One region of the Ensifer sp. NM-2 genome, then DNA from elsewhere that is predicted to be linked to it. Evidence: riboswitches for the same ligand, from Rfam matches in the RefSeq annotation. Region 1 holds a riboswitch; the other holds the start of a gene.

Region 1 (4,179 bases):
GATCACGCTGCCCCAGGTGAGGATATAGGCAGTAAGGCCACCACCGGAGAGCACGACACGATGAACCGGCTCACCCGATGGCAGGTGTCCGAAGATTTCCGTATCCGCATGCTTGTCCATCGCCTGGCTCCCCCACAGCGCCGCGCGTCTTAGCAGACGCGCAAAGGTCGCTGTACACTCTAGAACTGCTGCATGTTGTATCCTTAAATCGGCTAGAGCGCCGTGCGTTCAGATGAACACACAAAGGACGCTCTAGCACTTTGATTCTAGAGCATCTTATCCGCTTTCAGTGATTCCACTTGAAAGCGGGATGCTCTACGATTTACGGAAACATGCAGTCCTCACGACAAGCAACCTGCGTCATTTCAGGTGGATCGGCAACCGGAAATCGAGATTTTCTGCGGTAGATTCAGCGTGATAGTTGTTTCGTCGCGTCCTGCAGTCCGGCAAGCGTCAAGGGAAACATCCGTCCGCCTACGAGGCTCCTGATCATGCCGATCGACTGAGTGTAGCCCCAATGCTGCTCGGCAACCGGATTGAGCCAGATAGACCGGGGAAAATGGGCGGCGATACGCGAGAGCCAGAGCCCGCCGGCCTCGTCGTTCCAATGCTCGACCGAACCGCCGGGGTGGCTGATCTCATAGGGGCTCATCGATGCGTCGCCGACGAAGATCGCGCGGTAGTCGCTGCCGAAGGTGCGCAGCAGCTCCGCCGTGCGGGTGATGTCGGCGCGCCGGCGGCGATTGTCCTTCCACAGGCCTTCGTAGACGCAATTGTGGAAGTAGAAGTGCTCCATGTGGCGGAATTCGCCGCGTGCCGCCGAAAACAGCTCCTCAACGATGCGGATATGGTCGTCCATCGAACCGCCGACGTCGAAGAACATCAAGAGCTTGATAGCATTGCGCCGTTCCGGCCGGGTGACGACATCGAGATAGCCGTGCTCGGCGGTGGCGCGGATCGTGCCGGAGAGGTCGAGTTCGTCGGCAGCACCCTGGCGCACCCAGCGCCTGAGCCGTTTGAGCGCCACCTTGATGTTGCGCGTGCCGAGTTCGACCGTGTCGTCGTAATCCCTGAATTCGCGCCGGTCCCACACCTTGACCGCGCGCCGGTGCCGCGAGCCGTCCTGGCCGATGCGCACACCTTCGGGATTGTAGCCATAGGCGCCGAAGGGTGAGGTGCCGGCGGTGCCGATCCATTTGGCGCCGCCCTGGTGGCGCCCTTCCTGTTCGCTGAGCCGCTGGCGCAAGGTCTCCATCAGGGTCTCGAAGCCGCCAAGGCTTTCGACCAGGCGCTTCTCTTCCTCGGTCAGATATTTTTCGGCAAGCTTGCGCAACCACTCTTCGGGGATTTCACCCTGCGCGAACTCGTCTGGCGGATTGATGGCCTCAAGGCCGGAAAAACAATGCCGGAATACGCCGTCGAAGCGGTCGATATGGCGCTCATCCTTCACCAATGCCGTGCGTGCGAGAAAATAGAACGCCTCGATATCGAAGGTGGCAATGCCCGCCTCCATGCCCTCGATCAAGGACAGGAATTCCCGGAGCGTCACCGGGATCTTCGCGGCCTTCAATTCGAGGAAGAAGGGGATGAACATCCGCGGCTCCGGCCCTAGCTTTCGTTCCTGCCGATCAGGTCCATTTCGTAGGGCGTCGTCTGGTACATCTCGTTGATCCAGTTGCCGAAGAAAAGATGCGCATGGCTGCGCCAGCGGTTCTGCGGCGGCAGGGTTGAATCATTGTGCGGGAAGTAGTCATGCGGCATCTTGATCGGTACGCCCGCATCCACATCCCGGAAATATTCGTCCGATAGCGAAGTGGAATCATACTCTACGTGATTGAACATGTAGAGGCGCTTGCCCTTCTTCTCGTGCACGAGGCACACACCCATCTCCTTCGATTCCATCAGGATCTCAAGGTCGGGCACCGCATCGATGTCGGCGCGGCGCACTTCGGTCCAGCGCGACACCGGCACGGCGAAATCGTCGGAAAAGCCGTTGAGATAGACGGAGGAGGGCTGCAGGTTCTGGTGGCGGTAGACGCCGAAAGCCTTCTCCTTCAGCGGATATTTCGGCACGCCATGGAAATGATAGATCGCCGCCATCGCGCCCCAGCAGACGTTCAGCGTCGAATGCACGTTGGTCGTCGTCCAGTCGAGGATGCGCTTGAGTTCGTCCCAATAGGTGACGTCCTCGTATTCCAGCGTTTCGACCGGGGCGCCGGTGATGATGAAGCCGTCGAACTTGCGGGCCTTCACCTCCTCCCAGGTCTCGTAGAAGGCAAGCAGGTGTTCCTCGGAGGTGTTCTTCGCGCGGTGCGCGCCGATGCGGATCAGCGACAGCTCGACCTGCAGCGGCGAGGCGCCGATGAGGCGCGCCATCTGGATCTCGGTCTTGACCTTGTTCGGCATGAGGTTCAGCAGCCCGATCTGGAGCGGGCGGATATCCTGACGGATCGCCACGGTCTCGGTCATCACCCGCACGCCCTCGGTCGCGAGGGTCTCGAATGCGGGCAGCGTATCGGGTATCTTGATGGGCATGGGGCTTCCACTCGATCAATACAAAAAAACCGGCGGCGATTGATCGCGACCGGTCCTCGGAAAATCCACGTTTCCTCGGCCCTTTAGCGATTTGTTTAACGTGGCTGCAAGCCGGCCGGCCAAATCACCACGGATTGTTTGATAGCGCGGCAAGGCCGCGGGGGTCAATGAAAAACGATTCGTGTGGGTTGGCCCCTCATCCGGCTGCCGCCACCTTCTCCCCGCAGGCGGGGAGAAGGGACATTGCCGCGGCCGTTCGGCTCCCTTTCAGGCTTACAGCAGGTGATGAGGTTGCGGTCGCCGCGTTCCCCCGCCCCGCTTGCGGGGAGAGGGTTAGGGTGAGGGGCAATCTGTTGCTAGGTGCAGCAAGTCCAGACCGTTCTGCATGCCATATCCCAGCCGCTTGCCGGCCTCGCTCTGACTGAGCCAGAAGAAGCGAAAGCGGATCGGCGGGCCACCGCTCTCCGGCGTCATTTCGCGGTGCAGCCAGGGTTCCTTTTGTTCGCCGGCTAACGGCCCATGGAAATAGTGCCGGCGATGGCAGATTTTCCGGCCGTTCTGCGTGAAGTGATAGTCCTGCGTTTTAAATGGCAATAATGCCGGCGGCGGCGTCAGCCCGGTCTCCTCGACAAATTCGCGGAAGGCCGCCGCTTCAGGGCTTTCTCCCGGTTCTATCGTGCCGCCCGGGACCTGCAGATCTACATCGGGAAAGTCCGGCTCGTCGAAGACGAGCAGATGCCCTCGCCAGGTGGCGTAGATCAGGACCTTGTTGGCGTCCGGTCTCATCCGTCGCGGCGTGCCATGAAGGCCAGGCGCTCGAAAAGGTGGACGTCCTGCTCATTCTTGAGAAGCGCGCCGTGCAGCTTCGGCAGCATGGTCTTTGGATCGGCGCGCAGGTCGGCCGGGTCGATCTCGTCGGCGACGAGCAGGCGGATCCAGTCGAGCGCTTCGGAGGTCGAGGGCTTCTTCTTCAGCCCCGGCACCTGGCGGATATCGTAGAAGGCGGCAAGGGCTGCCGAAAGCAGCGTCTTGCGGATGCCGGGATAGTGCACCTCGACGATGCGGGCGAGCGTGTCTGCGTCGGGAAAGCGGATATAGTGGAAGAAGCAGCGGCGCAGAAAAGCGTCCGGCAGTTCCTTCTCGTTGTTGGAGGTGATGACGACGATCGGCCGCTGGCGGGCGTGGATCGTCTCGTTGGTCTCGTAGACGTGGAACTCCATCCGGTCGAGTTCCTGCAGCAGGTCGTTCGGAAACTCGATGTCGGCCTTGTCGATTTCGTCGATCAAGAGCACCACACGCTTCCCGGCCTCGAAGGCCTGCCAAAGCTTGCCCTTGCGGATGTAGTTCTTGACGTCGTTGACGCGCTCGTCGCCGAGCTGGCTGTCGCGCAGGCGCGAGACGGCGTCATATTCGTAAAGTCCCTGCTGCGCCTTGGTCGTCGACTTGACGTTCCATTCGATCAGGTCGAGTCCCAGAGCAGCTGCAACCTGCCGCGCAAGCTCGGTCTTGCCGGTGCCGGGCTCGCCCTTGACGAGCAGTGGCCGTTCCAGCCGGATCGCGGCGTTGACGGCGATCATCAGGTCCTTGTCGGCGATATAGTCGGCGGTGCCTTCGAATTGCATGGGCTTCTTCCGGTCATAGTGA
Region 2 (4,179 bases), on a different contig from region 1:
ATAGGTGACCGCCTGGATCTGGCATTTGGCTTCGATATCGAGTTCGCGGCAGATCTCGCGCACCAGGTCGACATGGAAGCCCGAAAGCTTGCCCGATTGGTCGATGAAGTTGAACGGCGGGAAATCCACCGTGGTCAGGAACCGTAGGCGCGCAAGGCCGGTCAGATCCGGCTTGGCAATGCGCTCGCGCGCATCGAACAGATTGGGCAGATCCCTGGGCTGGGCGGCAAGCGAACCGGCCATCAGATACACGCACAGAGCCAGCAGTCGGTGGATTTTCATGGGCAATGGCCAGCGCGTCTCTTGGTGGTACCGCACGGCCAGCGCGGCCGCAGATGATTCATGGGTGATGACAAGATTAGCCGGATGGAACCGGGCTGGCTACTGGCTTCGGCGTCCGACGGTTCGGGCCGTCGCACGCAGGAGTGCCGGCTCAAAGCGCGATGGGCTGACATTGAAGAAAAAAGTGGAGCGGGTGATCGGGATCGAACCGACGACATCAAGCTTGGGAAGCTGGCGTTCTACCACTGAACTACACCCGCAGCGCTTCGGAAACTTCCTCAACCGCATGCATCTGTCAAGGACCGTTGCGCCGCGTTGCCGCGCAACGGCACTTTTTCTGTTACTCCGCGTGGAAATGCTTGGAGAGCTTGAGACCCTGAGCCTGATAGTTGGAGCCAAGACCGAGGCCGTAAAGTCCCTCCGGGCGTTCCAGCATATGTTCATAGACCAGCCGGCCGACGATCTGGCCATGCTCGAGGATGAAGGGAACCTCGTGGCTGCGGACTTCGAGCACCGCTCGGCTGCCGCTGCCGCCGGCAGAGGCATGGCCGAAGCCCGGATCGAAGAAGCCGGCATAATGCACGCGGAATTCACCGACCAATGGATCGAACGGCGTCATCTCGGCAGCGTAGAGCGGCGGAACATGCACAGCTTCGCGCGAAACGAGGATGTAGAATTCGTCGGGATCGAGGATCAGCTCGTCGCGGCCACGGCTATAGAGCGGCTCCCAGAAGTCGAACACGGCATGCTGCGCCTTCTTGTCGACATCGACGACCGCGGTGTGATGCTTGCCGCGGTAGCCGATCAGTCCGTCCGGGCCCGTACCCTTGAGATCGATCGAGAGCGCGATCCCGCCGCCGCTGACATTGGGCTTGTCGCTCGCAACCAGCATATCGCTTTCATGCAGCGCCAGCAGTTCCTGCTCGGAGAGCAGCGACTGGCCGGTGCGGAAGCGGATCTGCGACAGGCGCGAACCGCGCCGCACGACGATCGGGAAGGTGCGCGGGCTGATTTCGAGGTAAAGCGGTCCGCGATATCCAGCCGGGATCTTGTCGAACTCCTGGGCGCGATCGGTGATGACGCGGGTGAAGATGTCGAGGCGACCGGTCGAGCTCTTCGGATTTGCCGAAGCCGACATGGTCTCCGGCAGATCGAGGCTTTCCATCAGCGGCACGATATAAACGCAGCCGGTTTCCAGCACGGCGCCGTCGGAGAGATCGACGACATGCAGTTTCAGCCGGTCGAGCTTGTCGGCAACGAGATGCGCCGGCCCCGGCATGAAGCTCGCGCGCACGCGAAATGCCTTGGCGCCGAGGCGCAGGTCGAGGCTTGCCGGCTGGATCTGATCGGTATCCAGCGCCTTTTCGCTTTTCAAGCGTCCGGTCGCAAACAGCGCGGCGATCGCGCGGTCGGCCAAAATCCCAGTCTCGCGGCCCATTTCGATCCTCTTTTCAGTTGCGAGACAAAACCAAACTCCAGGAATTGACGCAAGCGCACCCAAGCAGTATTGGAGCTTTATCCCGTGGTGATTTGGCCGGTCGGCTTGCAGCCACGTTAAACAAGTAGCTAAAAAGGCCGGGTTTCAAACCGGCCCTTCACGCGGCCGGTTTTTTTGTTTTTGAAGGTGATCGTCACATGAGCAAAAACTGGCGCCCGGCAACCCAACTCGTCCACGGCGGAACGACCCGCTCCCAGCACGGCGAGACGTCCGAGGCGATCTTCCTCACCCAGGGCTTCGTCTACGAGACATCCGAGGCGGCGGAAGCACGCTTCAAGGGCGAGACCGAAGGCTTCATCTATGCCCGTTACGGCAGCCCTACCAACGACATGTTTGAAAAGCGCATGTGCATGCTGGAAGGCGCCGAAGACGCGCGCGCCACGGCATCAGGCATGGCTGCCGTCACTGCCGCCATTTTATGCCAGCTGAAGGCCGGCGACCACATCGTTGCCGCCCGCGCCCTCTTCGGCTCCTGCCGCTGGGTGGTCGAGACGCTGGCCCCGAAATACGGCATCGAATGCACGCTGGTCGACGGACGCGATCTCGCGAACTGGGAAAAGGCGATCCAGAAGAACACCAAGGTCTTCTTCCTGGAAAGCCCGACCAACCCGACGCTGGAAGTGATCGACATTTCAGGCGTTTCTCGGCTCGCCAACCAGATCGGCGCCAAGGTCGTGGTCGACAACGTCTTCGCCACGCCGCTGTTCCAGAAGCCGCTGGAACTCGGCGCGCATATCGTCGTCTATTCCGCCACCAAGCATATCGACGGCCAGGGCCGGTGCCTCGGTGGCGTGGTTCTGTCCGACAAGGACTGGATCAACGAGCATCTGCATGACTACTTCCGCCACACCGGCCCGGCGATGTCGCCGTTCAACGCCTGGACGTTGCTGAAGGGCATCGAGACGCTGCCGCTGCGCGTCAAGCAGCAGACCGAAAACGCCCGTCGCGTCGCCGACTTCCTCGCCGAGCAGCCGCAGATCGCCAAGGTGATCTACCCCGGCCGCGCGGACCATCCGCAGGCCGACATCATCGCCAAGCAGATGACCGGCGGTTCGACCCTTGTCGCCTTCGAACTCAAGGGCGGCAAGGATGCGGCCTTCGCACTGCAGAACGCACTGCAGATCGCCCGCATCTCCAACAATCTTGGCGATTCCAAAAGCCTGATCACCCATCCGGCGACGACGACGCACAAGAACCTGACGGACGAAGCTCGCGACGAGCTCGGCATTTCCGCCGGCACCGTTCGTTTCTCCGCCGGTATCGAGGACAGCGACGACATCGTCGAGGACTTCGCCCGCGCGCTGAAGACCGTCAAGGCCTGATACCCACGAACAAGACGGCCGCCCCGAGATCGGCGGCGGCCGCTACTCGACGTCGCGAAAACGCGTTCGCGCGAGCACAATGCGCGATAGCGCGGTGTAGAGGCAGACGACCGCAAACAGCGCCGCCAGCAGCGGAAACCACGTCGGGAACAGGCAGAAGGCCAGGAAGGCGGCGATCGTCTCCGTCGCCTCGGCAAGCCCGGTGGTGAAGTAGAGCGATTTTGCCCCCCGCACATCCGTCGTCATCGCTCGCTTTTCGGCCATAATGGCATAGGCGAGAAAACTCGATCCGTTGACGTAGAACGAGAAGAGCAGCAGACCGCCGACAAGACCGTTGGCCTGCGGATCGGCGCCGATGAAGCCGAGCGGGATGGCACCGTAGAAGGCGAAGTCGAGCACGATGTCGAGGAAACCACCGAAATCGGTTTTGCGCGTGGCGCGTGCCACCGCACCATCAAGTCCATCGCAAAGCCGGCTAACGACGATAACAATGGCGGCGGCAAGGTAGTATTGTCCGGCAATGAGGACAGCGGCAACGAGGCCGAGCGCGAGGCCGGTGATCGTGACCGCATTGGCACCGACACCCCCGCGGGCAAGTGCTGCACCGAGCCGATCCAGTATCGGATCCAGATGTTTTCTCACCGCGCCATCAAGCATCGGCCTCGCCTTTCCGCAGACTTGCCGCCGACGCATGCAATCCTGCCGTTATTCTTGACGAAACCATCTTGCTGTAGAATACCCTGAAAGACTTGAAACAAGGTGTTGCTCATGTATCGCGCGCTCACTCGCGACATAGAAGTTACGGTGGAGCCTTATTATCTGGAAGAGCAATCTGATCCGGATGACAGCCGCTATGTCTGGGGCTACCGCATCGTCATCGCCAACCATTCGGCCGAGTCGGTTCGGCTGATGACACGCTACTGGCATATTACCGACGAGAACGGCCAGGTGGACGAAGTCAGCGGGCCCGGTGTCATCGGAGAGCAACCGTTGCTGAACCCCGGCGATACCTACGAATATTCCTCCGGATGCCCGCTCGATACGCCGTCCGGCGTCATGTTCGGCCACTACAGCATG

The links. A riboswitch is a leader RNA that binds a small molecule or an ion and turns the genes downstream of it on or off. The one in region 1 is predicted to bind S-adenosylmethionine.
Region 2: linked by a shared signal. The riboswitch ahead of C6558_RS02280 (O-succinylhomoserine sulfhydrylase) and the one ahead of metA (homoserine O-succinyltransferase) in region 1 are both predicted to bind S-adenosylmethionine.

What each region holds. Positions count from the first base shown of each region.
Region 1 covers NZ_PVZR01000007.1:142,712-146,890, forward strand. Annotated here, with positions in the region: gene C6558_RS16220 (aldose epimerase family protein) at 1-120, opposite strand, end outside; gene C6558_RS16225 (VWA domain-containing protein) at 410-1,594, opposite strand; gene metA (homoserine O-succinyltransferase) at 1,609-2,535, opposite strand; SAM riboswitch at 2,599-2,676, opposite strand; gene C6558_RS16235 (NUDIX domain-containing protein) at 2,869-3,321, opposite strand; gene C6558_RS16240 (MoxR family ATPase) at 3,318-4,157, opposite strand.
Region 2 covers NZ_PVZR01000001.1:451,618-455,796, reverse strand. Annotated here, with positions in the region: gene C6558_RS02295 (transporter substrate-binding domain-containing protein) at 1-282, opposite strand, end outside; tRNA gene C6558_RS02290 (tRNA-Gly) at 468-542, opposite strand; gene C6558_RS02285 (2'-deoxycytidine 5'-triphosphate deaminase) at 623-1,720, opposite strand; SAM riboswitch at 1,795-1,873, shown strand; gene C6558_RS02280 (O-succinylhomoserine sulfhydrylase) at 1,918-3,102, shown strand; gene C6558_RS02275 (CDP-alcohol phosphatidyltransferase family protein) at 3,145-3,759, opposite strand; gene apaG (Co2+/Mg2+ efflux protein ApaG) at 3,871-4,179, shown strand, end outside.